Regions from separate parts of the Streptomyces sp. NPDC058880 genome, predicted to be linked through region 1. Evidence: riboswitches for the same ligand, from Rfam matches in the RefSeq annotation. Region 1 holds a riboswitch; the other holds the start of a gene.

Region 1 (12,099 bases):
ACCCCTCGGCCTGCTCCACCGGCGCGAAGGGGTGCAGCTGGCCGAACTCGGGCCAGGTCACCGGCTCCATCTCGGTGGTCGCGTTGAGCTTCATGGTGCAGGAGCCCAGCGGGATCATGCCGCGGTCCAGCGCGTAGTCCTTGTCCGAGAGCCTGCGCAGGTAGCGCAGCATCGCGGTCTCAGACCGGTACTGGTGAAAGACCGGGTGCGTCAGGTACGCGTCCGAGCGCAACAGGCCCTCGGGCAGGGTGTCGGCCGTGGCCTCGTCGAGCGCCTCGATGTCGGCGGTGACGCCGAAGGCGGCCCAGACGGCCTCGATGTCGGCGCGCAGCGTGGTCTCGTCACAGCTGATCGAGACGAGGTCGGCGTCGACCCGGTGCAGGTTGACCCCGCCCTCCCGGGCAGCCGCGACGACCTCGGCCGCGCGGCCCGGCACACGGACGGTGATCGTGTCGAAGTAGGCGCCGTGTACGGTCTCGACTCCGCCGGCCCGCAGACCGGCGGCGAGCAGCGCCGCGTAGCGGTGGGTGCGGCGGGCGATGGTCCGCAGGCCGTCCGGGCCGTGGTAGACGGCGTACATGCCGGCCATGACGGCGAGCAGCACCTGCGCGGTGCAGATGTTGCTGGTGGCCTTCTCGCGGCGGATGTGCTGCTCGCGGGTCTGCAGGGCCAGGCGGTAGGCCTTGTTGCCGTCCGCGTCCACCGAGACGCCGACGAGGCGGCCGGGCAGCGAACGGGCGTGCTTGTCCTGGACGGCCATGTAGCCGGCGTGCGGTCCGCCGAAGCCCATCGGGACACCGAAGCGCTGGGTGGTGCCCACGGCGATGTCGGCTCCGAGGGCGCCCGGGGACGTCAGGAGGGTCAGGGCGAGCAGGTCGGCCGAGACGGTGACGATGGCGCCGAGCTCGTGCGCCTGGTCGATGACCGGCTTGATCTCCCGGACGGCGCCGGAGGCACCCGGGTACTGGAGCAGGACGCCGTAGACGCCGCGCTCGGCGATCTCGGCGGGGATGCCGTCGGAGAGGTCGGCGACGACGACCTCGATGCCGATCGGCTCGGCGCGGGTCTCGATGACGGCGATGGTCTGCGGCAGGGCGTCGGCGTCGACGAGGAAGACGTTGCCCTTGACCTTGCCCACGCGGCGGGCCAGGGTCATGGCCTCGGCGGCCGCGGTGCCCTCGTCGAGCAGCGAGGCGCCCGAGGTCGGCAGGCCGGTGAGGTCGGCGACGACGGTCTGGAAGTTCAGGAGGGCCTCGAGGCGGCCCTGCGAGATTTCCGGCTGGTAGGGCGTGTACGCCGTGTACCAGGCCGGGTTCTCCATGACGTTGCGGAGGATCACCGGCGGGGTGAAGGTCCCGTAGTAACCGAGACCGATCATGGGGGTGAGGACCTGGTTGCGGTCGGCGAGCGAGCGCAGCTCGGCGAGCACCTCGGCCTCGGTCCGCGCCTCGGGGAGGTCGAGCGCGTCGGCGGTCTTGATCACATCCGGCACCGCGGCGGCGGTCAGTTCGTCCAGGGAGCCGTAGCCCACCTGGGCGAGCATCTTCGCCTGCGCCTCGGCATCCGGGCCGATGTGGCGCTGTTCGAAGGGGATGCCTCGCTCCAGCTGGGAGAGCGGAATGCGGTTGGCGGTCATGTACGGAGGCCTCCTGGTCATATGACCTGCGAGGGGCACCACGGCGCGGGCACCCGGACGGCCTCCCCCTCTGTCATCTGCACCTGAGAGTTTCACCGGATCTCACGGGGGTCTCCCGAGAGCTCCGGCTTTCACCGTCGGTGAGGAGGGGGACCGGCACTGCGCGCCCGGCACCCGCCCTGCTTTCCAGAGTGGCCTCGTCCGTGCGGTACGTATGCCTGAGAGATTCCGGGGAGGATTTGCTCCTTCGGCGCCTCCGTCTTGCTCACTCGGAGGACTCTCCCGCACAGGGTCGACAGCCGTCACCCAGCCTACCAGCGGGGTTCAAGAGGCTCCCCGAGTGGCCTCCTCTGCGGAAATGCCCTTCTGTAGTCACTAGGGAGCAGTTGCGACAGTTGCGACCATTTGGAGGGACCGTGCAGACCGACATCGATCCGCGCAGCCTGATCGGCCGCAAGGCGTTCGACCGCAACGGTGCCAAGATCGGCACCATCGACGAGGTCTATCTCGACGATGCCACGGGTGTCCCGGAATGGGCCGCCGTCCGCACCGGCTTCTTCGGCCGGGACGCCTTCGTGCCGCTGGAGCCGAGCGAGATGGTCGGCGAGACCCTGCGGGTGCCCTTCGAACGCTCCCTCATCAGGGACGCACCGGATTTCGGCGTCGGCCGCCACCTCTCCCCCGAGCAGGAACTCCAGCTCTATCACCACTACGGCCTGGACACGGCCCTCCCGTCCGACGTCGACCGCGACTTCGGCCGGCTGGCGGGCGACGAGGGCTGACCCGCGCCCCGGCGCCGCCCTACGCGGCCTCCCCCACCAGCGGCAACGGGTCGGACGGCGCCAGATCCGGGTCGTCCACCCGGAAGGTCCGCACCCGGCCGGGCTCCGACCCGGGCTGTTCGAACCGGACGGTGACCCGCCCCACCCCGCTGCCCTGGACCCACCCCGGCCCGTACAGCACGTGGCGTACGTCGCTTCCGGCCGCCCAGCGGCGCTCGGGAGCCTCTTGCTGCTCCGCGGGCGCCGGCGGCCCCTCCTGTGGCTTCTCGTCCCCTCCGGCGGCCTCCGGCTCGGTTCCCCCGGCCGCACCGCCCGTACCGTCCACCTCGGCCGCCACCTGAGGCTCGGCCGCGAGCGACTGGGCGAAGAGGTCCTCCTGCGTGTAGTCCGCCAGGCCGGTCACCCCCACCCCCAGCAACCGCACGCCTCCCGTGGTGTCCACCGCCTCCAGCAGCCGCGCGGCGGCCTCCCGCACCACCGCCGCGTCGTCCGTGGGGCCGCGCAGCGTCTCGGACCGCGTCAGCGTGGAGAAGTCGTAGCGCCGCACCTTGAGCACGATCGTGCGCCCCGAGTGCCCGGAGCCCCGCAGCCGCTGCACGCACCGGTCGGCGAGTCGCTGCACCTCGCCCCGGATCCGCACCCGGTCGTGCAGATCCACGTCGAAGGTGTCCTCGACCGACACCGACTTGGCGTCCCGCTCCGCGACCACCGGCCGGTCGTCCAGGCCCAGCGCCATCCGGTACAGCCCCGTGCCGTGCGCGCGCCCGAGCATCCGGACCAACTCGTCCTCCCCGGCCTCCGCCAGGTCCCCCACCGTGGTGATCCCGGCGCGGCGCAGGTGCTCCCCGGTGGCCGGCCCCACCCCCGGCAGAGTCCGCACCGGCATCGGAGCGAGCAGTTCCCGCTCGGTCCCGGGCTCGATCAGCAGCAGCCCCGCGGGCTTGGCCTCCTCCGAGGCGACCTTGGCCAGCATCTTCGACCCGGCCAGCCCCACGGACCCGCTGAGCCCGGTGGCGGCGGTGATGCCGGCCCGCAGCCGCTCGCCCGTCGCCCGCGCCAAGTGCGAGTCGAAGGCCGCCCCGCCCGCCTCCAGGTCCACGAAGGCCTCGTCCAGGCTGAGCGGCTCCACCAGCGGCGACAGTTCCCGCAGCATGGCCATGACCACGTCGCTGACCTGCCGGTAGAGCGTGAACCGCGGGATCAGGTAGGCGCCGTTCGGGCAGAGCCGCCTGGCCTGCGCCGTGGGCATCGCCGAATGCACCCCGAACCGTCGGGCCTCGTAGGAGGCGGTGGCGACGACCCCCCGTGGTCCGAGCCCTCCGACGATGACGGCCTTGCCGCGCAGGCTCGGCTTCGACGCCTGCTCGACGGAGGCGTAGAAGGCGTCCATGTCCAGATGCAGGATGGTCGGGGCGGCTCTCACGGCACCGATGCTGCCCTACGCCACTGACATTCCCGCGGCCCGGGCAGGCCGCTCAGCCGGCTCGGTTGCGACGGGCGGCCAGCTCGTCCGCCGGGTGGTGCCGGACCAGCGTCTCGCCGGTGTCCACCCGCTCCCCGTGCAGCTGTGACAGGGCGTTGCGCACGTCGCGCCACACCACCCCCACGGCGATGCCGAAGACGCCCTGCCCACCCTGGAGGAGACTCACGACCTGGTCCGGCGAGGTGCACTCGTACACCGTGGCGCCGTCGCTCATCAGCGTCATCCGCTCAAGGTCGGCGAGGCCGCGGTCGTGCAGATGCTGCACCGCCGTACGGATGTTCTGCAGCGCCACACCGGTGTCCAGGAAACGCTTGACGATCTTGAGTACCACGACGTCGCGGAAGCTGTAGAGGCGCTGCGTTCCGGAGCCGTAGGCGGCCCGCACGCTGGGCTCCACCAGCCCGGTGCGCGCCCAGTAGTCGAGCTGCCGATAGGTGATGCCGGCCGCGGCGCACGCCGTGGGTCCGCGGTAGCCGACCTGCTCGGGCGCCGGGTCGCCGTCCGGCGAACCGACCGGCGTCGACTCCGGCTGGCGGCGCGCGGGTCCGGCCGCACCACCGTGCAGCGGGTACGGCCCGGTGCCACTCCGTACGGGGGTGCCCCCGGTCGTACCGTCGCCCGTGATCCTCACGCCGACCCTCCGTCCTTGACCTGCCCACCTCGAAGGTAGGCAGTCACCAGGGGTGCGTCAACGATCGCCACACTCGGCACGCCGAGTGATAATCACCCTGAGAGTGGTTTCCCGTATCCGATTGCGGGGAAAGGCTACTCGAATGGGGTGATGGCGCGGCGTGGAGGACGCGGCGGCGACTCACTGTTGGCCGGTACCGAAGTCCTCGGGCGAGATCTGGTCGAGGAACTCGCGGAACTTCTCCACCTCGTCCTCCTGCTCGTCCGGAATGGCGATTCCGGCGTCGTCCAGCACGCCGTCACTGCCGTAGATCGGTGTCCCCGTCCGCAGGGCGAGGGCTATGGCGTCGGAAGGCCGCGCGCTCACCTCGACCCCGCTGGCGAAGACGAGCTCCGCGTAGAAGACGCCCTCCCGCAGATCCGTGATCCGGACCTCGGTGAGCTCCTCACCGACCGCCTCCAGCACGTCCTTGAACAGGTCGTGCGTCAGCGGCCGGGCAGGGGCCATACCCTGCTGGGCGAAGGCAATGGCCGTCGCCTCTCCCGGACCGATCCAGATGGGGAGGTACCGGTCGCCTCCCACTTCACGCAGGAGCACGATCGGTTGGTTGGAGGGCATTTCCACCCGGACACCCACAACGTCGAGCTCGTTCACACAGCAACCCTAGGACCTGCCCGGCAGGTTTGGGTAGTCGGGGCTCCACCTCGGCCGCCGCGCTCAGCGCAACCGGACCCCGAGGGCCGTCTGCACCAAGGCCTCGTGCAGCCGTACGGAGAGCCCCGCGAGCTCTTTCACCGTGGCCTGTGCGTGGGCCCTGGTCTGCGGGTTGCGGTGTCGGCGCAAGGGTGCGACGACCTGCTCCACCAGCCCCGCCTCCCGCTCGGCGGCCGCCTTCATCGCGCGCAGGTGGCGCGGCTCCAGGCCGAAACGCCCCAGGTCGGCCACGAGCCGGGCCACGGTGAGCGCGTCGGCGTCGAACCCGCCGCCCGGCGCCTCGGCGAGGAGCCCGTACGACTCCCACTCGACGAGCTGCTCCTCGTCCACGCCCACGGCCTCCAGGAGCTCGGCCCGCCCCACCCGGGCGGCGGGAGGCTCCTCCTGCCCCGTCTCGCCGTACAGGGCGGCGGGGTCCGACGGATCGGCGCAGTCGCCGTGCGCCGCCGGTGCCGGGATGCGGACCTGCTCCCCGCGTGCAAGGGCGTCGAGCTGCTCGCGGATGACTTTCAGCGGCAGGTAGTGATCACGCTGCAGGCGCAGGATGCGGGCGAGGCGCTCCACGTCCTCCGTGCTGAACTTGCGGTACCCGGAAGGTGTACGCCGGGGTTCGACCAGCCCCTCCGCCTCCAGGAAACGGATCTTCGAGATCGTGACTTCGGGGAACTCGTCACGCAGCGTGGTGAGCACCGTGCCGATGCTCACCAGCCGCCCGGCCGAGCCGGCGGTGCCGTTCCCGGCGCCGCCTGTCGGATTGCGCAGCATGGGACCTTCCCTCGGGTGCCCCCGGACCGGGTCCGGGGGAGGGTCAGACGCCCCGCAGGCTCGCGTAGAAGACCAGCCGGTACTTGCCGATCTGCACCTCGTCGCCGTTGTGCAGGGCGACGGAGTCGATGGGTTCACGGTTGACGTACGTGCCGTTGAGGCTGCCGACATCGGCCACGGTGAAGCCGCCGTCCTGACTCCTGCGGAATTCGACGTGCCGCCGGGAGACGGTGACGTCGTCCAGGAAGATGTCGCTCTGCGGGTGCCGGCCGGCCGTCGTCAGTTCGCCATCCAGCAGGAAGCGGCTGCCGGAGTTGGGTCCGCGCCGCACGATGAGCAGGGCGGAACCGGGCGGCAGCGCCTCCACCGCGGCCTGGGCCTCGGGGGACAGCGAGGACGACACGTGCGTCTGTCCCGACACCTCGGCCTCGTAGGCCTCGAGGCCGGAGATCGAGATGGTGGACGTGGTCTCCGAAGCGCGCTCCGGCGTCAGGCCCGCCCGCAGCGGCGCTCCGCAGTTGGAGCAGAACCGGCTGGCCGCATCGCTGCGGTGTCCGCACCTGCTGCAAACCTGCTCGGCCGACATGGACGGCTCCTCGCGCCGCGGCTGCCCCGCGGAGGCATTGGTGGCGTACGGGTCGGGGGCAAACCCTCCACCCGCACTTGAGGTTGATGGTTCACCGAAACCTATGCGGCCGGTACCGGCAGGGTCAACAGACGACGCGCCGGGGGCACCCGGAACTTCGCCCGCGCCGGCGACCTCGTCGCGGAACAGCGGCCGGTCACCCTGCCCTTCCGCGCCCCCGGCGCGGTGCCTGGCCGCGCCGCTCTCCTCGCGGTTCTTCTTGCCGAACAACTTCTCAAACAACTTCACGGGCGATTCCCCTTGACTGAAACAGACCCGCCCGTGGGGCAGGACGAACTCCGCATGCAGACACCTGCCGACCCGGACATTCTCACAACGTCCGTAACCACCAGACAGTTTCCACCACGCACCGCAACTTCGGTGCGGCGACCCCCCGCAGGCATCAGCCTGCGTGAGCCGCTCCACCTTCCACTCCGCTCCACCTTCACCCCGATGACGACCGAGCGTAGTCAGGCTGCTTCGCAGCCCGCAAGGCGTCCACAACGATCTTCGCCGACCGTGTGACGGCGACCGTGGCCTGCTCCTTCTCCAGCGTCTGGACGACACCGCCCGGGATGTTGAGCGCCGGCTCCAGATCCTGGGGCTTCCCGATCACCTTGAACTCATAGGGTTGTGTGATCTTCTTGCCGTCGATCCCGACCCCACCGTTCTCGTCCGAGAAGTACGAGCCTGCCACGATGCGCACCCCGTTGATCTGGATAGCCTCGGCCCCGGCGGCCCGCAGCTCCTGGAGCGTGTCCAGCAGCTGGTCGGGCCGCACCTGGCCGGTGGGATCGCTGATCCTGAGTGTGATGCCCGGCCCCTGGGCTGCCACCGTACCGGCCAGGATGCCGAGTTGACGCTCCTTCTCCGCGGTCTGCCTGCGGGCCTCCTCCGCCTGGTTGGAGCTGCTCTCCAGCTCCCGGCGCTGGTCTTCCAGTCGCTGCTTCTCGTCCTCCAACCGCTTGGTCCGCCCGTCCAGCTCGTCGAGGATGCGTACCAGGTCCTCCTGCCGCGCCCCGCGCAGCGCGCTGGAGTCGCTGTTCGACCGGACCTGGATGGCCAGACCCAGTCCGAGGACGAACAGCAGCAGCGCAACGATCAGTTGGGCCCGGCTGACCCTCGGAGGCCACAAGCCGGCCGCCAGCCGCTGCCGGCCGGTCTCCTCGGGCACCGGCTCGGCCTGTGCCTTTCCCTGTTGAAGAGGCCGTTCCGGGACGTTCGGTTCCTCGGCGGGGGTGTCGTTCGCGTTCATGTCGATCACGCCCGGAACACGTGGCGGCGAATGGCCGCGGCGTTGGAGAAGATGCGGATGCCGAGCACGACCACGACTCCGGTGGACAGCTGCGAGCCGACGCCCAGCTTGTCGCCGAGGAAGACGATCAGTGCGGCCACGACGACGTTCGACAGGAACGACACCACGAAGACCTTGTCGACGAAGATGCCGTCGAGCATGGCGCGCAGACCCCCGAACACCGCGTCGAGGGCCGCCACCACGGCGATGGGCAGATAAGGCTCCACCACGGCCGGTACCTCGGGCCGGACCAGAAGTCCGACCACCACTCCGGCCAAGAGGCCCAGTACCGCGATCACGATGCACCCTTCTGCTGCTCTACTGCTGTGGCTGTGCGGACGATCAGGCTCGAAGCGGCCGGAAGCCGCAGTTCGTCGGCTGGGGACAGGGTGTAGCGGATGCCGTAGCTCTCCTGCAGCACGTGCAGGTACTGGCCGTCCGCCGAGTCCTGGAAGGCCGGGCCGAGTCGCTGCTTGTCCCCCACCGCCAGTACTTCGTACGGCGGTACCAGCGGCCGGTTGTCGACCAGTATGGCGTCGCCCGCGGCCCTGATCGCCGACAGCTCCGTCAGCCGCTGCCCGTTGATGGAGACCGCCTCCGCACCGGACTGCCACAGTCCGTTGACGATCTTCTGCATGTCACGGTCGCGGACCCGGCCGGTGTCGGAGAATCCGCTGCTCTCGCGCGGCTTCCCGCCGCCGCCCGTGGAGGAGCCCTTGGCGTCGTCCACCACCAGTCTGATCCCCGGCCCGCGGACCTCGGTGGCGCCGGCCAGCTGGGAGACGAGCTCGCCCTGGCTCCCGCCGGGCTGTTTGAGGGCCGCACGCTGACGTGCGGCGACATCGGTCCTGAGCCGGTCGATGTTCTGTTCCAGGGCGTCGGCGCGCTCGTCGGCCCGCTGCACCCGGTCGATCAGCTCCTGGCGCTCCTTGGCGAGCACCGGCGCGTCAAGGCGCGCCTCGGCCGCGCCGAGCGTGACGACCATCGCGGCGACCACGAGTCCGGCGGCGAGCCCCAGCTTGGCCTTGAGGGTGCGGGGCAGGCCGGCCGTGCCGTCCGCCCGGCGCCGGGCGGTCGCCTCGGCGTAGCCCTCGTCGAGGCTGTGGTCCATCACGTGCGTCAGCAGCGACATGGAGGCGTCGGGGCGCGCAGGCGCAGGGGACGCCGGAGTCCGGTGGGGGGGCGGCTGCGACATGCCGCACATCGTCGCATGTCGGCGCCGCACACACCCAATGCGTCCGTCCGGTGGGCAGGGCCGGGCCTCCCGCCCCCGCCCACCGGACTTCCGTTCAGGTCATCGACCGCCGGGCGCTCAGTGCCCGGCGCCGTCCACCACGCCCGCCCATTCTTCGAGCAGCGCCTGCGCGGAGGCGTCGTCGGGGCCTTCGGCCCACAGGTGCGTCACGGCCTCCGCCGGGTCCGGCAGCACCAGCGCCCACCGTCCGTCGGCCTCCACCACCCGCACCCCGTCGGTGGTGTCCACCTGCCGGTCTCCGGCCGCTTCCACGACCCGTCGCATGACGAGCCCCTTCACCGCCCACGGCGTCGGCACATCCCGCTTGAGTACGTGCGCCCGCGGGATCCGGGCGTCGATCTGGCTCAGTGTGAGCTGGGTGCGCGCCACCAGGCCGAGCAGTTGCACGAACGCCGCCGAGCCGTCGAAGACACTGCTGAACTCCGGAACGATGAAGCCGCCCCGGCCGTCTCCACCGAAGATCGTGTTCTCGGCCCGCCCGACGCGGGTCAGGTCGTCGGGCGAGGTCGTCGTCCACTCCACCTGTGTTCCGTGGTAGGCCGCCACCTGCTCGGCGACCCGCGTCGTGGTCACCGGCAGCGCGACCTTGCCGCTGCGCTTCTCGGCGGCCACCAGGTCGAGCATGACCAGCAGCGCCCGGTCGTCCTCGATGATCCGCCCTCGCTCGTCCACGAGCGAGATGCGCTCGCCCACCGGATCGAACCGTACGCCGAAGGCCGCCCGTGCCGAGGCCACGATCTCGCCCAGTCTCACCAGGCCCGCCCGCCGGGATTCGGCACTCTCCGTCGGCCTGGACTCGTCGAGACCGGGGTTGATCGTCAGGGCGTCCACCCCGAGCCGGCCGAGGAGGCTCGGCATGACGAGTCCGGCGCTGCCGTTGGTGGCGTCGACGACCACCTTGAGTCCGGCGTCGGCGATCCCGGTGGTGTCCACCCGCCGCAGCAGCGAGCCCGTGTAGCCGTCGAAGACGCTGCCCGGGAACTGCAGGTCGCCGATCTCGCCGGGGAACGCCCGCCGGTACTCCTGGCGCGCGTACACGCGGTCCAGCTTGCGCTGCTGCTGGAGCGAGAGGTCCGCTCCCCGTTCGTCGAGGAACATGATGTCGACGGAGTCCGGTACTCCGGGGGAGGTCCGCAGGACGATCCCGCCGGCGCTGCCTCGCGCGGTCTGCTGCCGGGCCACGGGCAGCGGTACGTTCTCCAGGTCGCGTACGTTGATCGCGCTGGCCTGGAGTGCCGAGATCACGGCCCGTTTGAGCGCTCGGGCGCCACGGGAGTGGTCGCGGGCCGTGGTGACGATCGCGCCCTTCTTCAGCGTGGTGGCGTAGGCACCTGCGAGGCGGACCACCAGCTCGGGGGTGATCTCGACGTTCAGGATTCCGGAGACACCGCGCGCGCCGAAGAGGTGGGCCTGTCCACGTGACTCCCAGATGACGGACGTGTTGACGAAGGCACCGGCTTCGATCGTCTTGAAGGGGTAGACGCGTACGTTCCCCTGGACGATCGATTCCTCACCGACGAGGCACTCGTCGCCGATGACGGCGCCGTCCTCGATCCGTGCCGCGCGCATGATGTCGGTGTTCTTGCCGATCACGCAGCCACGGAGGTTGCTGTGGGGCCCGATGTACACGTTGTCGTGGACGACGGCCCGGTGCAGGAAGGCACCGCTCTTGACGACGACGTTCGACCCGATGACGGTGTGCTCACGGATCTCCACACCGGCTTCGATCTTTGCGTAGTCCCCGATGTAGAGCGGTCCGCGCAGCACGGCCTCCGGGCTGACCTCGGCTCCTTCGGCGACCCACACGCCGGGCGAGATCTCGAAGCCGTCCATCTCGACCTCGACCTTGCCCTCGAGCACGTCGGCCTGCGCCTTGACGTAGCTCTCGTGCGTGCCCACGTCCTCCCAGTAGCCCTCGGCCACGTAGCCGTAGATCGGCCGGCCTTCCTTCATCAGCTGGGGGAAGACGTCGCTGGACCAGTCGACCGAGACATCGGCCTCGACGTAGTCGAAGACCTCGGGCTCCATGACGTAGATGCCGGTGTTCACGGTGTCCGAGAACACCTGGCCCCAGGTCGGCTTCTCCAGGAAGCGCTCGACCTTGCCTTCCTCGTCCACGATCGTGATGCCGAATTCCAGCGGGTTCGGCACCCGGGTGAGGCAGACCGTGACCAGTGCGCCCTTCTCCTTGTGGAAGCGGATCAGGTCGGTGAGGTCGAAGTCGGTCAGCGCATCGCCGGAAATGACGACGAAGGCGTCATCCTTCAAGGCCTCCTCGGCGTTCTTCACGCTGCCGGCGGTCCCGAGTGGCTTTTCCTCGTTGGCATAGGTGAGCTCCATCCCGAGCTCTTCGCCGTCCCCGAAGTAGTTCTTGACGAGCGAGGCCAGGAACTGCACGGTGACCACGGTCTCGCTGAGCCCGTGCCGCTTGAGCAGCCTGAGTACGTGCTCCATGATCGGGCGGTTCGCCACCGGCAGGAGCGGCTTGGGCATGCTCGAGGTCATGGGACGAAGGCGTGTGCCCTCGCCACCGGCCATCACGACGGCCTTCATGTCGGAAGAGTCCTCCTTGAGAGATGACAGTCGTGCCGACTCTCACCCGCCTCGTTCGGTGACTTCGCGACTCCTCCGCGTCATCCGGCGTCGGACGGGCTCAATCGGCCGTGGCGTCAGCCTTCACCAGACGGCGGACTTGAACCACGTAAAGGATTCCTGCCCACCAATAGAGGGTTGTACCCCATCCCGCGAACGCCCATCCGAAAACTGAGGCCAACCAGGCCAACCAGCCGCTTCCGTCACTGAGCAGGAGCAGCGGGAAGGCGTACATCAGGTTGAAGGTCGCGGCCTTGCCGAGGAAGTTGACCTGCGGCGGCGGATATCCGTGGCGGCGCAGGATCCACACCATGACCAGCAA
Region 2 (19,465 bases), on a different contig from region 1:
GCCCCTTGGTGATCGGGAAGTGCTTCGCCAGGCCGGTGACCTTGAGCAGGACTTCGGGCGAGTCCGTGGCCTGCGCGGGAATGACCACCGCTTCCGGCTTCTTCGTGTCAGGCGTCTCGGTCACAGCTTCGGCGCAATCTCTTCGGTCCAGATCCGGGTCCGCTCGTCCTGCGGCATGTGGCAGGCGGACCAGTGGCGGCTGTCGTCCTGGGTGAGCTCGGGCCGGACCGTACGCGTCACGTTGCCCTTGGGCACGTCGGCGTACGGGCAGCGCGGGTTGAAGGCGCAGCCGTCGGGGATGTTGATGAGGCTGGGCGGGGAGCCCTTGACCGGGATGAGGCGCTCGCTCTGCTCGCGGTCGATGCGCGGCATCGAGCCCAGCAGGCCCCAGGTGTAGGGGTGGCGGGGCTCGTAGAACACCTTCTCGGCGGTGCCCCGCTCGACGCACCGGCCGCCGTACATCACGAGGATCTCGTCGGCCATCTCCGCGACGACGCCGAGGTCGTGCGTGATCATGATGACGGCGGAGCCGAACTCCTTCTGCAGATCGCGGATCAGGTCCAGGATCTGCGCCTGCACGGTGACGTCCAGCGCCGTGGTCGGCTCGTCCGCGATCAGCAGGTCAGGATTGTTGACCAGCGACATCGCGATCATCGCGCGCTGGCGCATACCGCCGGAGAACTGGTGCGGATAGTCGTCGACGCGCTTGCCGGGCTCGGGGATGCCCACCCGGTCGAGCATCTCCACGGCCCGCTTGCGCGCCGTCTTCTTGTCCACGTCGTTGTGGACGCGGTACGCCTCCACGATCTGGGAGCCGATCGTGTAGTAGGGGTGCAGCGCGCTCAGCGGGTCCTGGAAGATCATCGCCATGTCGCGGCCCCGCAGCCTGCGCACCTCCTCGGGATCGGCCGTCAGCAGTTCCCTGCCCCCGAGCCAGATCTCGCCCGACATCTCGACGCTGGAGCGGTCGGCGTTGCCCGCCCGGTGCAGGCCCATGACGGCCAGCGAGGTGACCGACTTGCCGGAGCCGGACTCGCCCACGATGCCGAGGGTCTGTCCCTTCTCCAGCTGGAAGGAGAGCCCGTCCACCGATTTGACGACTCCGTCGTCGGTGGGGAAGTGCACCTTGAGGTCGCGGACGTCGAGGAAGGCCTCGGCGGGACGGCCTGCGACCGGATCCGCCGAGAGGGCCGTGCCGGTGGAGGCGGCGTCCGCGGTACGGGCGTCGGCGCTGACGCCCTTCCCCTTCTGAGTCGGGTCGGTCACGACAGCCTCACCCTCGGGTCGATGATGGCGTAGACGAGGTCGACCACCAGGTTGCAGAACACGATGAAGAAGGCGGCGAACAGGGTCACGCCGAGGATCTTCGGCAGGTCGTTGACCGCGATCGCCTGGTAGGCGTACTCGCCGACGCCGTGGTAGGAGAAGACCGTCTCGGTGACGATCGCGCCGCCGAGGAGCAGCCCGAAGTCCATGCCGAAGATGGTCACGATCGGGGTCAGCGCGGAGCGCAGTCCGTGGCGGGTGACGACCACCCGCTCGCGCAGGCCCTTGGCCCGGGCGGTGCGGATGTAGTCCTCGCTCATGGTCTCCAGCATTCCGGCCCGGGTGAGCCGTGCGTAGAGCGCGGAGTAGAGGAAGGCCAGCGTGCACCAGGGCAGGACCAGTCCCTGGACCCAGGCGGCCGGGTCGTCGGAGAAGTCCACGTAGACGTTGGTGAACACCGGCCAGTTGAAGACGAAGACGGCCAGCGCGAGGGTGCCGGTGAAGAACATCGGCAGGGAGACGCCGGCGAGGGCCACGCCCATCGCGAGCCGGTCGAAGAGCGAGCCGGGCCGCAGGGCCGACACCACGCCCGTGGTGACACCGGTGACCAGCCAGATGGCGGCCGCCCCCAGGGTGAGGGAGGCGGTGACGGGCAACCGGCTCACGATGTCGGGCCAGACCTCGACGTGGTCCTTGAAGGAGTAGCCCAGGCAGGGGGCGTTGCACTGCGAGGGGCTGGGGCCGTAGTTGAACTCGCGGCCCGCGAAGATGCCCCTCAGGAACTCCCAGTACTGCGCGTACAGGGGTTGGTCGAAGCCGAGGTTCTTCTTGACCGCGGCGATGGACTCGGGCGAGGGGTTCTTGCCCACGTACTGCGTGGCCAGCGAGTCGGCCGTGCCGCCGGCCAGCCGGGGCAGCAGGAAGAAGATCGCGAAGGTGATCGCGCTGACAACGAGCAGCAGGAACACCGCGGCGAACAGCCGCCGGACGATGTACACAAACACGGGGGTCGGCTTCGGCGTCCGCCGGTCCGTACCGCCCCCGGTCGGGGGGCGGTACGGACCGGCGCGCGCGCTGCTGCCTTCACCTGCCTTCCACGGTTCTGGCAGATCTGGCTGAGAGGGTCGAACTGCCTGAGGACTTGGCGTCCGGGTTTACTTCAGGCCGATGTTGAGGTAGTCGTACTGACCGCTCCACGCCGGGTTGGAGACCACGTTGGTGAGCTTGGGCGAGCGGTAGTGCAGGACCTTGAAGTAGGTCAGGGGCACGATGACCGCCTGGTCCATGACCTTCTTGTCGATCTCGCCGTAGACCTTCTCGCGCGCGGCGGCGTCGGTGTTGGCGATGTTGTCGTTCAGCATCTTGTTGATCTCGGGGTCGTTCAGCTGCGACAGGTTGGTGTTACCGGTCTTGCTGATCGCGTCACCGTGGACGACCTGCTGGAGGAAGCCGAAGCCGCTCGGCCAGTCGGCGCCCCACTGCATCATCATGAGGCCGATCTTGTTGTCCTCGGTGAACTTCGGGACGCCCGCGTAGTCGCTGAAGTACTTGCCGGCCGGGAACTGCTGGATCTTGACGTTGATCCCGACCTTCTTCAGGGACGCCTGGATGGCCGTGGCCATGTCGACCTCGCCGGCGCGGTCGTTGCGCGCGGTGATGGTGGTCTCGAAGCCGTTCGGCTGTCCGCAGGCGGTCAGCGCGGCCTTGGACTTGGCCTCGTCGCCCTTGTTGTCAGGGGTCTCGTAGGTGTTGAAGTCCACGTGCCCCGGGATGTCGGTCGGCAGGACGGTGCTGGCGATGGCGCCGCGGGTGGGACCGCCGAACGCGGTCTGCACCGACACCTTGTCGATCGCGTACTGGACCGCCTTGCGGCACTCCACGTTGTCGAAGGGCGCCACCTTGGTGTTCATCGCCATGTAGACCAGGCGACCGCCCTCGGCGTTGTCGGTGTTGGGGTCCTTCGAGGTCAGCAGCTCGGTCTGGGTCTGCTGGGCCACACCGTTGCCGACGATGTCGATGTGGGTGTTGCCGGCCTTCAGGTTGGAGTCGATCGTCTCCTGGTTGACCTTCAGCTTGACGACGATCTTCTCCGGGAGCTGCTTGCGCAGCGGGTCCGTGGAGGCGTCCCAGTTGGGGTTGCGGACCAGGACCGCCTGCTTGTCGTGCTCGTAGCTCTCGAACATGTACGAGCCCGAGGAGACGATGTTCTTCACATAGTCCGCGCCGTTGTCCTTGGCCTTCGGCACGGGGGCCGACTGCGGGTTCGCCAGCAGGTAGTCGAACTCGGCGAAGGGCTGCTTCAGCTTGAAGACGATCGTCTGGTCGTCGGGGGTCTCGATGGACTGCAGCCCCGTGTCGGACTTGTCCTTGTACGGGCCCTCGTAGGGGGTCTCGTTGTCCTTGAGGTACTGCGCGAGGTAGTTCGGGCCGTTGGAGTGCACGTCACGGGCGAAGTTGCTCCGCTCGACGGCGTACTTGACGTCCTTGGAGGTGATCTCCGTACCGTCGCTGTACTTCACGCCCTTGCGAATCTTGTACGTCCAGGTGGCACCGCCGTCACTGGGGGTGCCGAGGCTCTCGGCGAGGTCCGGGACGACCTTGTTGCCCTCGGCTCCGGCGCCGGGAGCGAAGGTGGTCAGCGGACGGGCGTACAGGCGGCTGAAGTTGAAGACGAAGCCGTAGTAGGTGTTGCCGGGGTCGAAGGAGTCGGGGGTGTCGGACGCCTCGTAGACGAGCGTTCCGCCCTGCTTGTCGGAGGCGTTGACCACGCCCTTGACGGCGGCGTTGGATCCGGCCGACTTGTCGTCGCCGGCGGTCTTGTCACCACCATTGCAGGCGGAGGCGGTGAGGGCGACGGTGATGGCGGCGGCAAGCACCGCGGCTTTTCTCGACCTGCTTCTCATGACGGAGTGATGCCCCCTGATTCGGAGTGGTGGTGGTACGGGCGGTGCCTCGGCCGGATGCCCGGGAGACGGGCGGATCAGCGCGAGCTCTTGGGGTCCAGGGCGTCGCGCAGGCCGTCGCCGAGGAGGTTGAAGGCGAGCACGGTGAGGAAGATCGCCGTGCCCGGGACGACCATGAACATCGGGTCGACCTTGTAGTAGTCCACGGCGGAGCTGAGCATTCCGCCCCACGAGGCCTGCGGTGGCTGGATACCCACGCCGAGGAAGCTCAGAGAGGCCTCGAAGAGGATGTTGGTCGGGATGAGCAGGGTGGCGTAGACGAGGATCGGCGCCACCAGATTGGGCAGCAGCTCCCGGAAGACGATGAAGGGGCCGCGGGCGCCGAGGCTGCGGGCCGCGTCGACGAACTCCCGCTCGCGCAGCGACAGCGTCTGGCCGCGCACGATGCGCCCGATGTAGGGCCAGCCGAAGAAGCCGATCACGAAGATCAGCACGCCGATGTGCAGCGGCAGTCCCTCCAGCCCGAAGGCCCCGCCCTGGAGGGCGGCCGAGATGGAGATCGCGAAGAGCAGCAGCGGGAAGGCGAGGAAGGTGTCCATCATGCGGCTGATCACCGTGTCGGCCCAGCCTCCGTAGTACCCGGCGACGACGCCCAGCACCGAGCCGATCAGCACCGAGAGGAGGGTCGACCCGAAGGCGACCAGCAGGGAGACCCAGGAGCCTTCCAGGATGCGGGTGGCGATGTCGCGGCCGAACTTCGGCTCCACGCCGAGGGGGTGCTCCCAGCTGATACCGCCGAAGGAGCCGATCGGAGTGGCCAGGGAGGGGTCGATGAGGTCCTGGTGCAGCGCGTCCGGGTCCAGGCCGAACACCCACTGGATCGGCTGCGACAGCGCGGCCAGCACGACGAGGAGCAGCACGACCGCGCCGCCGGCCATCGCCACCTTGTCGCGCTTGAGTCTGGTCCACGCGATCCGGCCGAGCGAGCGGCCCTCGATCGCCTTCTGCGGAACGTCGGGGGTGGCCACGGCCGCGGACTCGGCCGCGTTGGTGTCGTGCAGTGGTGCCGTCATCGTGGTGGGGACCCCTCTCGGCCGACGGTGGCCGGCCCATGCCCGCCGCTGTGGCGGCTTGGTTCAATCGGCGTCGCTGGTGGTGCGATTGGCGAGAAAATGTGCCGGAAGTGCACGTGAAGAGCCGGTGTTCGTGAGATGGACCGGCCTTCGGTGGGGGGAGTCTTCAACGCGCTCTCAACCGCCCGCCAGACCCCCCGGGGATGTGATGCGCAACCGTGATCTGGGCTTACACCTTCCGCTATCCGAACCGCCAGGCCTGTTGAGCGGTGAAACACCGCGCGTTCGGCGCGGAACGGACATCAGACCCAACTGCCCTTTCAGACGTGAATCTTGGGCCTATTCAGCGGATATGCCGAAGGCCGCACCGATGGGACCGGTGCGGCCTTCGAGATGGACGTCTCGATATGCGGATTTCGCGCCAGGAGCCCCCGCGGGTCCGCGGGGGCTCCTGGGGGCGGGCCGGGTCAGTACGCCGGGGCCTGGCCCTCGCGGTCGTAGAAGGGCCGGGTCTGCGCCCGCAGCCACATCGCCACGGGGTCGTGCTCGTCGCCCAGCGCGACGGTGCACACCGGGACGCCCTCGGGCACCGCCCCGACCGACTGGCGCATCATTTCCCGTACGGATTCCAGCGCGGGCGCGGAGGCGTCGTACAGGTCGAGCCCGACGGCGAGGTAAGGGGACCCGAGTGCCGGCTGCACCCAGGCGCGGCGCAGCGACCGCACGGCCGGTGTGCGGTGCGCATGCTGGGTCAGCAGACCGTAGAACTGGGGCAGTTCGATGCTGGGCTCGGACAGCCGCAGTGGGCCCGCGGGCATCCGGTCCAGGCCGGTCGCGATGCGGCGCAGGTCGGCCCAGGGCACGCCGAGGCCGCCGCCCTGGGCATGCGGGTTGAGCCACAGACCCCAGCGGTCCGGGTAGAGGGCGCGGGCGATGTCCCGCCCCGTGACCACTTCGTAGCCCCGGTTCCAGCCGCTCGCGGCCAGTTCCTGGGGGGAGGTGACGCAGGGGGCGTAGCCGAGCCCCTCGACCTCCATGCCGCCGTACTGGGCGTCCGGGGACCCCGGCTGCCCCTGCCACAGCAGCATCCACAGCCGGCCCTCGGACAGGGCCCGCAGCAGTGACTCGTAGCTCTCGTAGCGCCCGGGAGTCACCTGGCGCATCATGTGCTCGACCTGCCCGGCCGCGGCCGTGCCTGACGCACTCACCCGGTACCCCTCTTCGTCCGCCCGTCGCTCCACGCGTGCCTTACCCGGGCCAGCGCTCATGCGTGCGGCCGGGAGATGTAACCAGCTTAAGCGGCCCTACGCGAGGTAGAAGGGGCGTACGCGCTCACGAATCCAGTCCGTGACCGGGTCCTGGGCCGCGTCCAGGAGGATCAGTTGCACGGGCCACGGCGCCGGAACGCGCGCCAGGGCGCGTCCGAGCGCCTCCATCGGCGCCTCCCGCATCTGTGGCTCCCACCCCGCCAGGCGGACACCGACGAAGAGTTCCGGTGCCCCGCCCTCGACGCTGGCGAGGCAGCGGTGCGCCGCCGCGACCACTCCGGTGGCGCGGAACTCCTCGCCGGCGGCAGCCAGGAAGTCCACCGGGTCCTCCTGCCAGTCGGGCTCGAAGAGCCGTACGCGGCCGCCGGTCGCGGAGCCGTCGAGCGGGCTGCGGCCCGCACGGCAGAGCTCGGCGACGGCGGGCGGGGGCAGCGGGACGCCGACGGCGCCCTCCGGATTGACCGCGATGCCGAGCTGCGGGGGCAGCCCCCGGGCGAACTCGACCGCCGGGGCCACCGCGAAGTCCATGCCGGGGCCGACACAGGCGAGGAACTGGGCCTCGGAGCTGTAGACCGGGACGTACGCCGCCCCGCCGATGTCCATGGTGGGCAGGTCCAGACCGGCCGTGTCGGGGCCGCCGCCGCCCGGCAGGGGCACCCACACCCTGCTGCGCCCGAGCACCTCCAGGATCCGGCCGCCGGCGTCCGGCTGCCCGAGCGCCGCCCCGAGCACCTGCTCCAGCTCATTTTCCGGCCAGCCGCTGCCCTGCATCTGCCCCTGCCCCTGTCTGGTCCCGCACGTGCGGTCCCGCGCGTGTCGCCCCGCAGGGTACCGGCCGCGGGGCGGGCACCGCCGCCGGGGATCCGGGTCGGCCCGGCCCGGCGGTCAGCCGTGGAAACCGATCCCCGTCACGGCGGCGGCCGAGCGGCGGTCCAGCAGGGTCGCGGAGGCGCAGCCGGCGGGCGGGCGGCCCGCCTCGGCGTCGCGCAGCAGGCGGCCCACGGCGCCGCGGTGGCGGGCGAAGGCGTAGGCAGACACCCCCCGGCCCCGCGCGGCCTGGCCGGAGAGCGCCTCCTCGGGGCTGCTGTCCAGGAGGACGAGGTGCAGCGACCGGCCCCGGCGGCGCGCGGCCGCGGAGAGCAGGGCGCGCACCCAGCTCTGAGTGCCGCAGTCGTGGACGACGACGGAGTCGCCGGAGCGCAGGATCCGGTACAGCCCCCAGTAGTGCGCGGCGCGTACCAGCGGGCGGTAGACGGCGTAGGGCAGCCGGGCGGGCATCCGGCGCTCCCAGCGTTCACGGGTGTCCTGGGAGTCGACGGCGCCGCCCTCCGGCGCGGCTCGCTTGATCAGCGTGCTCTTGCCGCCGCCGGGCAGCCCGGAGACCACGACGATGTCGCCCTCGGCGAAGCCGAGCCGCCGGGGTCCGCGCAGTGCGGGGCCGCGCAGGTCGCGCACGGGGCCGAGGCCGCCGTCGGCAGCCCTCCCGCGCTCGCGCGCGCCGCGCCGCTGGGCCGGCACCGCTTCGACGGCTCCCGTCGCCGTCACCACTCCGAATCTCCGCACAGTGCTCGCCTTCCCCCCGCGTCGGGCCACCGGGACCCTTCCCACCGAGTGTAAAGAGACGGTAATCCGGCATCCACGGTTCCACTCGGCCCGTTCGGAGGGGCGTACGAACTTTCGGACCCCCACCCCCGATCCCGAGCATGCCGTGCAATGATGTGCGCCATCTGGACCAACTGCATACCGGCCGCTTGAATCCGCGCGGGAGAGTCCCGGCAGGCCGCGAGGCCGTGCCGGGCGCCGAAGGAGCAAGAACCTCCCTTGAATCTCTCAGGCCCCGTACCGCGTGGATGAGGCAGATCTGAAAAGCGAGCTGCGCGCCAGCTCCACCCAAGGTGCAAGTCGGGGAGACCGGCGATCGGACGATCGGCGGAACTCTCGGCGAACCTCTCAGGTTCCGATGACAGATGGGGAGGAACGTCCTCGTCATGTCATGTCGATGCCCTGGGACCCGGGAGCCACACCCATGAGCACTGCCCCCCGCCTGACCGCCCTCGATGCGCTGCACCGTTCGCTCGGTGCGACCATGACCGATTTCGCGGGCTGGGACATGCCGCTGCGGTACGCCAGCGAGCGCGACGAGCACAACGCCGTACGCACCAAGGCCGGCCTCTTCGACCTGTCGCACATGGGCGAGATCACGCTGACCGGCCCGGAGGCCGTCAAGGCCCTGGACTACGCGCTGGTCGGCAACATCTCCACCGTCGGTGTCGGCCGTGCCCGCTACACGCACATCTGCCAGGAGGACGGCGGGATCGTCGACGACCTGATCGTCTACCGCCTCGGCGAGACCGAGTACATGGTCGTCGCCAACGCCTCCAACGCCCAGGTCGTCCTCGACGCCCTGACCGAGCGTGCCGCCGGCTTCGACACCGAGGTCCGCGACGACCGCGACGCGTACGCGCTGATCGCCGTGCAGGGTCCGGAGTCCCCCGGCATCCTGGCGTCGCTCACCGACGCCGACCTCGACGGCCTGAAGTACTACGCGGGCCTGCCGGGCACCGTCGCGGGCGTGCCCGCGCTGATCGCACGCACCGGCTACACCGGCGAGGACGGCTTCGAGCTGTTCGTCGCCCCCGAGCACGCCGTGGAGCTGTGGCAGGCGCTGACCAAGGCCGGCGAGGGCGTCGGCCTGGTTCCGGCCGGCCTGTCCTGCCGCGACACCCTGCGCCTGGAGGCGGGCATGCCGCTGTACGGGCACGAGCTGACCACCTCCCTGACCCCGTTCGACGCAGGTCTGGGCCGGGTCGTGAAGTTCGAGAAGGAGGGGGACTTCGTCGGCCGCGCCGCCCTGGAGGCCGCCGCCGAGAAGGCCGCCGACCAGGCCCCGCGCAAGCTGGTCGGCCTGATCGCCGAGGGCCGCCGCGTCCCGCGCGCCGGCTTCCCCGTCGTCGCCGACGGCAAGGTCATCGGCGAGGTCACCTCGGGCGCCCCGTCCCCGACGCTGGGCAAGCCGATCGCGATGGCGTACGTGGACGCGGAGCACGCCGCGCCCGGCACCTCCGGCGTCGGCGTCGACATTCGCGGTACGCATGAGCCGTACGAGGTCGTCGCGCTGCCGTTCTACAAGCGGCAGAAGTAGCCCTCCGCGCACGACGTCCGCCGTCCGGGCAGCCGTACGGCGTCGTCTCAGTACCCAAGACCGCAGTTCGTATCCACTCCCCCGCATCCAGGAGAATCAGGCCATGAGCAACCCCGAGAAGCTGCGTTACACCAAGGAGCACGAGTGGCTGTCGGACGTCGTGGACGGCGTCGCGACGGTCGGTATCACGGAGTTCGCGGCCAACGCGCTCGGTGACGTCGTCTACGCCCAGCTCCCCGAGGTCGGCGACACCGTGACCGAGGGCGAGACCTGCGGCGAGCTGGAGTCGACCAAGTCGGTCAGCGACCTGTACTCCCCGGTCTCCGGCGAGATCGTCGAGGCCAACCAGGACGTCGTCGACGACCCGGCGCTCGTGAACACCGCCCCGTTCGAGGGCGGCTGGCTGTTCAAGGTCCGCCTCTCCGAGGAGCCCAAGGACGCGCTCTCCTTCGAGGAGTACACCACGCTCACCGCCGGTAACTGACCCCAGGGGATCCTGATGTCTGTACTGAACACCCCTCTCCACGAGCTCGACCCCGACGTCGCCGCAGCCGTCGACGCGGAGCTCGTGCGCCAGCAGTCCACCCTGGAGATGATCGCGTCGGAGAACTTCGCTCCGGTCGCCGTCATGGAGGCCCAGGGCTCGGTCCTCACCAACAAGTACGCCGAGGGCTACCCGGGCCGCCGCTACTACGGCGGCTGCGAGCACGTCGACGTGGTCGAGCAGATCGCGATCGACCGCATCAAGGCGCTGTTCGGCGCCGAGGCCGCGAACGTCCAGCCGCACTCCGGTGCGCAGGCGAACGCCGCCGCGATGTTCGCGCTGCTCAAGCCGGGCGACACGATCATGGGCCTGAATCTGGCCCACGGCGGTCACCTGACCCACGGCATGAAGATCAACTTCTCCGGCAAGCTCTACAACGTGGTCCCCTACCACGTGGACGAGTCCGGCCAGGTGGACATGGCCGAGGTCGAGCGCCTCGCCAAGGAGTCAAAGCCGCAGCTGATCGTCGCCGGCTGGTCCGCCTACCCGCGCCAGCTGGACTTCGCCGCCTTCCGCCGCATCGCGGACGAGGTCGGCGCCTACCTGATGGTCGACATGGCGCACTTCGCCGGTCTGGTCGCCGCGGGCCTGCACCCGAACCCGGTGCCGCACGCCCACGTCGTCACCACCACCACGCACAAGACCCTCGGCGGTCCGCGCGGCGGTGTCATCCTGTCGACGCAGGAACTGGCCAAGAAGATCAACTCTGCGGTCTTCCCCGGCCAGCAGGGCGGTCCGCTGGAGCACGTGATCGCGGCCAAGGCCGTCTCCTTCAAGGTCGCCGCCTCGCCCGAGTTCAAGGAGCGCCAGGAGCGCACCCTGGAAGGCGCGAAGATCCTCGCCGCCCGCCTGGTCCAGGACGACGTCAAGGCCGTGGGCGTGGACGTCCTCACCGGCGGCACCGACGTGCACCTGGTCCTGGTCGACCTGCGCAACTCCGAGCTGGACGGCCAGCAGGCCGAGGACCGCCTGCACGAGGTCGGCATCACGGTCAACCGCAACGCCATCCCGAACGACCCGCGGCCGCCGATGGTGACCTCGGGTCTGCGGATCGGCACGCCGGCCCTCGCCACCCGCGGTTTCGACGCCGAGGCCTTCACCGAGGCCGCCGAGATCATCGCGCAGGCGCTGAAGCCGACGTACGACGCCGAGGGCCTCAAGGCGCGCGTCTCGGCGCTCGCCGCGAAGTTCCCGCTGTACCCGTCGCTCTAGCGGCGGCGCGAAAGGGCCCGGCCTCGTCGTCTGCGCACGGGCCGGGCCCTTCCCGTACCCGCCGGCGTCCACCCCGGCGCGTCCGGCACCCGCCCCGGGCGGGCGGACACCCCTGCCGCCCAGCGCCGGGGCCGGTCTCCGGCAGCCGGCGGGGCCCGGCGCCGCGCCCCCGCGGCGCGAGTGGACACCTTCCCGACCTGTCCACGTAATCCTTCCCACCTCGTCCGGCAGCCAGGACGTTCACCGCACCGCGTTAAGCTCGTCTGTCGGACAAAATCTGAACAATCCGCCTCTCCTGCCCCCTCCCACCCCACGAGCAGACAAGGGAGTCCGCCACCGTGGCCATCTCCGTCTTCGACCTCTTCTCCATCGGCATCGGTCCCTCCTCCTCCCACACGGTCGGTCCGATGCGCGCCGCGCGCATGTTCGTGACGCGACTGAAGAAGGACGGCGTGCTCGCCCAGACGGCCTCCGTGCGGGCAGAGCTCTTCGGCTCCCTCGGCGCGACCGGCCACGGCCACGGCACGCCCAAGGCCGTGCTGCTCGGTCTGGAAGGCCACTCCCCCCGCACCGTGGACGTGGAGACGGCGGACGACGAGGTGGATCGCATCCGCAGGAGCGGCCGCCTGCGGCTGCTCGGGGCGGAGATAGGCGACGTCCACGAGATCGCCTTCGACGAGCCGAACCAGCTGATCCTGCATCGCCGGCGGTCCCTGCCGTACCACGCGAACGGCATGACGCTCTTCGCGTACGACGAGGCCGGCACCCCTCTGCTGGAGAAGACCTACTACTCGGTCGGCGGCGGTTTCGTCGTCGACGAGGACGCGGTGGGCGAGGACCGGATCAAGCTCGACGACACGGTGCTGAAGTACCCCTTCCGCTCCGGTGACGAGATGCTGCGGCTGGCCGACGAGACCGGCCTGTCGATCTCCTCCCTGATGTTGGAGAACGAGAAGGCCTGGCGTACGGAGGAGGAGATCCGCGAGGGCCTCCTGGAGATCTGGCGCGTCATGCAGTCCTGCGTCTCGCGCGGCATGTCCCGCGAGGGCATCCTCCCGGGCGGCCTGCGGGTCAAGCGCCGCGCCGCCTCCACGGCGCGCCAGCTGCGCACCGAGGGCGACCCGATGATGCACCGCAGCGAGTGGACGACGATCTACGCGATGGCGGTCAACGAGGAGAACGCGGCGGGCGGCCGGGTCGTGACGGCCCCGACGAACGGCGCCGCGGGCGTCCTGCCGGCCGTGCTGCACTACTACATGAACTTCGTGCCGGGCGCGGACGAGGACGGCGTGGTCCGCTTCCTGCTCGCTGCGGGCGCGATCGGCATGCTGTTCAAGGAGAACGCGTCGATCTCCGGCGCCGAGGTCGGCTGCCAGGGTGAGGTGGGATCGGCCTGCTCGATGGCGGCCGGCGCCCTCGCCGAGGTGCTGGGCGGCACGCCGGAGCAGGTCGAGAACGCCGCCGAGATCGGCATGGAGCACAACCTGGGCCTGACCTGCGACCCGGTCGGCGGACTGGTCCAGATCCCCTGCATCGAGCGCAACGGCATGGCCGCGGTCAAGGCCGTCACCGCCGCCAAGATGGCGATGCGCGGCGACGGCTCGCACAAGGTCTCCCTCGACAAGGTCATCAAGACCATGAAGGAGACCGGCGCTGACATGAAGGTCAAGTACAAGGAGACCGCCCGCGGCGGCCTCGCGGTCAACGTCATCGAGTGCTGATGCCCTCCTGGTGACCGCAGGGGCCCGGCGCGGGTTGCGCCGAGCCCCTGCGGCGTCCGGTACACCGTCCACCCGGTGGAACCGGAGGAGCCCGGAGCGGCGTCCCAGGTGGTGCCATCAGTCCCCGTCTCTTGAGAATCGGGGGGACAACATGATCCACACACGTCTCCGGCGGTTCGTGGCTCTGGCCTCCGGCGCGCTGCTCGCCGCCGGACTGGCGTTCGCCTCGCCCGCCTCCGCCTCCTCACTCGCCTCCACCGAGGTCCCGACCCCGCTCGTCGTGAACGCCCGCTGGGGCGGGCACTCCGGATACGACCGGATCGTCGTCGACCTGGAGGGGTACACGCCCACGGTGACCGTCACGCCCGTCGCACAGCTGAGGTACGACGGCTCCGGCAAGCCCGTGCCTCTGGCCGGGACGTACTTCCTGGAGATCAGGCTCAACCCCGCCGCCGCGCACGACGACGCGGGCGAGAGCGTGTACCACGGCCCCAAGCTTCAGAGGATCTACCTCACCAAGCTCAAGGGGCTCGCCATGACGGGCGACTACGAGGGGTACGTGACCTTCGGCGCCGCCTTCGACACCCTTCCGTACTACCGCGCCTACAGCCTGCACTCGCCCGAGCGGTTCGTGGTGGACATCGCGCACTGAACCGGCCGCGGACGGCCCGGCCCGAGGCCTTCGCGCCCCGGGCCCGGACTCATCGGTGCTCGGGATTGGGGAAGTCGAAGCGGCAGCCGGCGTCCCACAGGGAGCGCTGGTTGCCGTGCGCCGGGATGCCGCCGGAGCGCTTGAGCAGCGCCGCCAGGTGCATGAGGTTCCAGGACATGAAGGCGGTGTTGCGGTTGGTGAAGTCGTTCTCGGGGCCGCCCGAGCCGGGGTCCAGGTAGGACGGGCCCGGGCCGGCCTCGCCGATCCAGCCCGCGTCGGCCTGCGGCGGGATCGCGTAGCCGAGGTGCTGGAGGCTGTAGAGGACGTTCATGGCGCAGTGTTTGACGCCGTCCTCGTTCCCGGTGATCAGCGCTCCGCCGACCCGGCCGTAGTATGCGTACTGGCCGTGCTCGTTCAGCAGCGAGGAGCAGGCGTAGAGCCGCTCGATCACCTTCTTCATCACGGAGCTGTTGTCGCCGAGCCAGATGGGCCCGCACAGGACCAGGATGTCGGCGTCCATGATCTGGCTGTAGAGGACGGGCCACTGGTCGCTCTCCCAGCCGTGCTCGGTCATGTCCGGCCAGACGCCCGTCGCGATGTCATGGTCGACGGCGCGGATGAGGGAGGTGCGGGCGCCCGCGGACTCCATCACCGCTCGGCTCTTGTCGATCAGGCCCTCGGTGTTGCTGGTCTCGGGCGAGCGCTTGAGCGTGCAGTTGACGTAGACGGCGGTGAGGTCGGCGTAGTGCGGGCGGTTCGCGGTGTTCTCGTCGGCAGTCACGCACCCAGCCTGCGCAGCGTGCCGGGCGCCCGCCACCGGGCCTGGCCCGTACGGGGAGGGTGGTGCGGAGGTGGTCGCGCTGCCCGGACCGCGGCGAACCTAGGATGGCGGCATGTCCCTGCCGCACGCCATCCTCACCGCCCTGCTCGAGAAGCCCTCGTCCGGGCTGGAGCTGACCCGGCGGTTCGACAAGTCGATCGGGTACTTCTGGTCGGCGACGCACCAGCAGATCTACCGCGAGCTCGGGCGGCTGGAGGAGGCCGGGCTGATCCGCGCGCTGCCGAGCGAGGCGCCCGTGCGGGGTCAGAAGAAGGAGTACGAGGTGCTGCCCGCGGGCGGCACGGAGCTCGCCCGGTGGGTGGCGGAGAGCCAGGACCCGAAGCCGATGCGCGATCCGCTGCTGCTGCGAATCCGGGCGGCCGGCGTGGTGGGGCCACAGGGCCTCGGCCCCGAGCTGCGGCGTCATCTGGACCTGCACCGGCGCCAGCTGGCGCAGTACGAGGCCATCGAGGAGAAGGACTTCCCGCCGGGGCGCGACGCCGTGGCGGACCGGCTGCGCCGGCTCGTGCTGCACGGCGGGATCGCCCTGGAGACGTTCTGGCTGACCTGGCTGGAGGAGGCCCTCGCCGAGGTCGGCGACATGGAGGACCCGCCCGGACCGTCCGTCTGACGCGTACTCCCGCCCGGGCCTCGGGGGCCGGGCGGGAGGCCGGGGACTACTTGTTCAGGGAGGCCCAGAACTCGTCGAAGCTCAGCAGCTTGTCGCCGTTGGCGTCCTTGGCCGCGACGACGGAGTCCGCGACGGCCGGGGTCACGTGGACGTCGCCCATCGCGCGCATCGCGGCGCTGTACTCGTCGGCCGTGACGAAGCCGTCACCGTTCACGTCGAACCTGTCGAACGTAGCCCGTGCGCTCTCGATGTCCGCCACTGGGTCCACCCCTTCTTGGTGCTTGCTGACCGGCCCAGGGTAGCGCCACCCCTGTCGGGCGGACGCCCCGGGGCCGGGCCCTCCGCTCCCCGGCCGCACCGGCGGCGGCCGGGGATCCCGCCTACCGGAAGATGCCGGTGTGGCCGAGCGAGTAGCGGCCGGGCTGCGGGTAGACGGCGAGTCCGTGGGGGCCACCGCCCACCGGGATCCGGGCGAGCTGCTTGCCCGTCACGGTATCGATCGCGTACACCTCGGAGTCGTAGCGCCCGGACAGCCACAGCACCTTGCCGTCGGCGGAGACGCCTCCCATGTCGGGGCTGCCGCCGTCCGGCAGCGTCCACTTCTTGGTGAGCTTCTTCTGCGGGAAGTTGTAGACGGAGATGGTGCCCTCGCCGCGGTTGGAGACGTACATCTCCTTGGAGTCGCGGCTCACGTAGAGCCCGTGGCAGCCTTCGCCGGTGGGCAGCAGTTTGGGCGTCTCGAACGTGTCGCCGCTGAGCACCCACATGCCGTGCGCCATCATGTCGGCCACATAGAAGGTCTTGCCGTCCGGGGAGACCTTGACGTCCTGGGGCATCGCGCCCTCGAACGGCAGCTTCTGCTGGCCGACGACCTCCATCCGCTCGGTGTCGACCTTGAGGAGTTCGCCGGAGAACTCGCAGCTGACGATGAAGTAGCGGCCGTCGGCGGAGAAGTCGGCGTGGTTGACTCCGTAACAGGTCACCGGGACGGTTTTCACGCGGTCCATGGTGTGCGGGTCGCGAAAGACGAGCTCCTGGTCCATCGAAGCCATGACGACCGCGTACTTGCCGTTGGGCGTGAAGTACAGGTTGTACGGGTCGTGCACCTCGACGGGCTTGCCGGCCTCGCCGGTCGCAGGGTTGATCGGCGTGAGCGTGTGGCCCCGGTTGTTGTTGACCCACAGGGTCTTCAGGTCCCAGGAGGGGACGACGTGCTGGGGCTGGACCCCGACCGGGATGGTGTCGATGACCTGGTAGGTCTCCGGGTCGATGACGGACACCGTGTTGGAGTTGGTGTTCGGCACGTAGACGCGGGACGGGAAGTCCTTGACCACCGGGGAGAGTTTGCCCGGCCGGTCCGCCGCGTAGACGTCGTTCGGATCCAGCAGGGGCGGCATTCCGGGCAGCCCGGGCGGGGCGGCCGGTACGGCCTTGGCGGGTGCGGCCGGGCCCTTGGTGCCGAGCGCCTCGGCGGGCCCCTTTCCGGCCGACCCGCAGCCGGCCAGGGCGGCGAGGACCAGAGCGGCCAGCAGCACGCCGGTATTCCGGGGAAGGCGGTTGGTCTTCATGGCGTCAGCAGCTCCGTGGTGGTCACCGCGCGCAGCTTGCGGCGCGCGAGTTCTTCGAGGAGGGAAGGCAACGCGTCGACCGTGTCCGCGTAGCCGAAGTGCAGGCTCACCACGGATCCGGGCAGGATCGTCCCGGTGACGTTGCGGGTGACGGCCGCGGCGCCGGGCGAGGTGAAGTCGAGGGAGTCGACGTCGTACGAGAGGACGTGCGGGTAGCCGGCCCGCTGGGCCAGCTTCTGGACCAGGGGGGTCGCGTACTGCGTCCCGGAGGGACGGAACCAGGTGCCGATGGAGCCGGTGAGCCGCTTGAGGCGCTGGGCGCAGTCGGTGATCTCGGCGTAGGCCTCCGCCTCGGCCATGTCGTTGATCGCGAGATGGCGCTGGGTGTGGTTGCCGAGTTCGTGACCGCCGTCGAGGATCCGGCGGGCCATGCCGGGGTGGGCGTCGAGCCAGGAGCCGATCGCCAGGACGGTGACGCGCGCTCCCCCTTTCTCCGCCTCGTCCAGCGCCGCGCGCGCGAGGGCGGGCTCCCCGTTGCCGTGGAAGGTGAGGGCGACCCGGGCGCGGTCGCGCGGACCGTGGCCGATCTCCACGGGCTGCCCCGCGAACCGGCGCGGGACGGCGGGGGCCGGCGCCCGGGCGGGCTTGGCCGGGCGGGACGGGGCGGGGGGTGGCGAGGAGGGCCCGGCGGCCGGGCGGCCCGGGCCGCAGCCGGCGGCCAGGCCGGCGGTCGCGGCGCCGGCCGCGCCGAGACCGGCTGCCCGCAGAGCGGCACGCAGGGCCGCGCGGCGGCCTGGTTGTGAGAGCACCTGCCCATTTAAGGGGCGGATAGCCCGGAAGGTAATGATTGACCCATTTTGCGGCGTTCATGGATGAGGCGGAGCGAGCCCCCCATCCGCCACGTGATCAACGATTTACTCAGAGCAGTCGATAGTTATTCATCGAATGCGAGGTGAGTGGCCCACCTCACCTAGGATTTAGAGAGAAACTCTTGCGATTTGCACACTTATGTCCAAGTAGGGACTTTTGGCGTTCGAGCCCTCGTCTGTCATAGTCGGAGCCACGACTTCCCCTTGACCCGAGCGAAGTCACCACGCCGAGGATCACACCCCCTTCGATCCTCGGCGCACCCATGAAGCCCCCACAGCGCCCACACGGCGAGCCGGGGGCTTCAGGCATTCTGGCGATCGGCCACCCGCATCTCGAACCAGGTGATCTTCCCGCGGGGCAACAGGTCGGCACCCCAGCGGTCGGACAGCTTGTCGACGAGGAAGAGACCGCGGCCGGAAGTGTCCAGTTCGTGCACCGGCATCAGACAGGGCAGTCCGCGCGAGGGGTCGCGCACCTCCACCCGGACCCAGCCGCGTCGGCGCAGCATGCGTAAGCCGAAGGAGCGGGCGCCGGTGTGGCGGACCGCGTTGCCGACGAGTTCCGAGACCAGCAGGACGGCGTGCTCGGAGATCTGCGGCGAGAGGCCCCAGAGGCGGATCACCACGCACTGGGTGAGCCGACGCGCGGTTCCGGCCGACTCCGGCAGGGACGGCAGCGTCACTTCCGCCTCGGCCGGGTTCCCGTACAGCTCCAACGCCTTGAGGCCCTGTTCCTCCTCGGCGGCCGTAGTGAGCCGTACCGCCGAAGCACCACCGCGTTGCCGCGGCTGTTCCACACCCTCCAGGCCCGCCATGCACCCATCATGGAGGGCCGCCCCGCCCCTCCGGGCCGTTCCACAGGAAAACACCCCCCGGATTCAACAAATCCAAGGGGGTGCCCCGTCCTGCGCGCGAGGCGGCAGGACGACCCGAAACCGGGCCCTGACCTGGTGTGACGCACCACGTGAAAATGATCACGGCGAGTTGATCGGCCATTCTCCTTAAGGTTGCCTTAAGGCCTGGCTAATCCACCCCCAGGGAGGACCGCCCGGCCGGCTCAGACGAACTTCGCCTTGCCCGGGCCCTCTTCGACGAAGCTGCGCATGCCGCGCTCACGGTCCTCGGTGGCGAACAGGCCCGCGAACCAGTTGCGTTCGATGGTGAGCCCGGTGTCGATGTCGGCCTCCAGGCCCGCGTCCACACACTCCTTCGCGGCGCGCAGCGCCATCGCGGGCCCCTGCGCGAGCTTCGACGCCCAGGCGTGCGCCTGCTCGTAGACCTCGCCGGCGGGCACCACCCGGTCGACCAGGCCCAGCGTGAACGCCTCGTCGGCCTTGACCATGCGGCCGGTGAAGATCAGGTCCTTGGCCCGGGAGGGGCCGACCAGCCGGGACAGCCGCTGGGTGCCGCCCGCGCCCGGGATCAGGCCGAGCAGGATCTCGGGCTGGCCGAGCTTGGCGTTGTCGGCGGCGATCCGGTAGTCGGCACACAGCGCGAGTTCGCAACCGCCGCCCAGCGCATAGCCGGTGATCGCCGCGACGACGGGCTTGGGGATGCGGGCGACGGCGGTGAAGGCGTCCTGGAGGGCGCGGGACCGGACGACCATCGCCGCGTGGTCCATCGTCTGCATCTCCTTGATGTCCGCGCCCGCCGCGAACACCTTCTCGCCGCCGTAGAGGACGACCGCACGGACGTCGGCCCGGTCGGCCGCCTCCACCGCGAGCTCGCGCAGCCGGTCCTGGGTGGCGATATCCAGGGCGTTCATGGGCGGCCGGTCCAGGCGGATGGTGCCGACG

The links. Region 1 has a riboswitch for glycine ahead of gcvP (aminomethyl-transferring glycine dehydrogenase). Riboswitches for the same ligand answer to the same signal wherever they lie in the genome.
Region 2: another riboswitch for glycine. It lies ahead of gcvT (glycine cleavage system aminomethyltransferase GcvT); the one in region 1 lies ahead of gcvP (aminomethyl-transferring glycine dehydrogenase).

The regions. Positions count from the first base shown of each region.
Region 1 covers NZ_JBHYMC010000100.1:503-12,601, reverse strand. The annotation lists gene gcvP (aminomethyl-transferring glycine dehydrogenase) at 1-1,636, opposite strand, end outside; glycine riboswitch at 1,833-1,931, opposite strand; gene ACFW2G_RS31805 (PRC-barrel domain-containing protein) at 2,053-2,418, shown strand; gene ACFW2G_RS31800 (DNA polymerase IV) at 2,438-3,841, opposite strand; gene ACFW2G_RS31795 (MerR family transcriptional regulator) at 3,894-4,532, opposite strand; gene ACFW2G_RS31790 (bifunctional nuclease family protein) at 4,713-5,186, opposite strand; gene ACFW2G_RS31785 (MerR family transcriptional regulator) at 5,250-6,011, opposite strand; gene ACFW2G_RS31780 (FHA domain-containing protein) at 6,055-6,993, opposite strand; gene ACFW2G_RS31775 (DUF881 domain-containing protein) at 7,082-7,891, opposite strand; gene ACFW2G_RS31770 (small basic family protein) at 7,897-8,229, opposite strand; gene ACFW2G_RS31765 (DUF881 domain-containing protein) at 8,226-9,134, opposite strand; gene ACFW2G_RS31760 (mannose-1-phosphate guanyltransferase) at 9,243-11,738, opposite strand; gene ACFW2G_RS31755 (CDP-alcohol phosphatidyltransferase family protein) at 11,839-12,099, opposite strand, start outside.
Region 2 covers NZ_JBHYMC010000027.1:18,897-38,361, forward strand. The annotation lists gene ACFW2G_RS17625 (ABC transporter ATP-binding protein) at 1-88, opposite strand, end outside; gene ACFW2G_RS17630 (ABC transporter ATP-binding protein) at 121-1,266, opposite strand; gene ACFW2G_RS17635 (ABC transporter permease) at 1,263-2,270, opposite strand; gene ACFW2G_RS17640 (ABC transporter substrate-binding protein) at 2,421-4,169, opposite strand; gene ACFW2G_RS17645 (ABC transporter permease) at 4,247-5,242, opposite strand; gene ACFW2G_RS17650 (enhanced serine sensitivity protein SseB C-terminal domain-containing protein) at 5,710-6,450, opposite strand; gene ACFW2G_RS17655 (enhanced serine sensitivity protein SseB) at 6,547-7,281, opposite strand; gene ACFW2G_RS17660 (AAA family ATPase) at 7,396-8,073, opposite strand; glycine riboswitch at 8,263-8,365, shown strand; gene gcvT (glycine cleavage system aminomethyltransferase GcvT) at 8,537-9,652, shown strand; gene gcvH (glycine cleavage system protein GcvH) at 9,756-10,136, shown strand; gene glyA (serine hydroxymethyltransferase) at 10,152-11,408, shown strand; gene ACFW2G_RS17680 (L-serine ammonia-lyase) at 11,747-13,129, shown strand; gene ACFW2G_RS17685 (hypothetical protein) at 13,281-13,781, shown strand; gene ACFW2G_RS17690 (flavodoxin family protein) at 13,831-14,562, opposite strand; gene ACFW2G_RS17695 (PadR family transcriptional regulator) at 14,675-15,232, shown strand; gene ACFW2G_RS17700 (EF-hand domain-containing protein) at 15,279-15,491, opposite strand; gene ACFW2G_RS17705 (YncE family protein) at 15,613-16,800, opposite strand; gene ACFW2G_RS17710 (polysaccharide deacetylase family protein) at 16,797-17,609, opposite strand; gene ACFW2G_RS17715 (ATP-binding protein) at 17,972-18,484, opposite strand; gene ACFW2G_RS17720 (enoyl-CoA hydratase/isomerase family protein) at 18,727-19,465, opposite strand, start outside.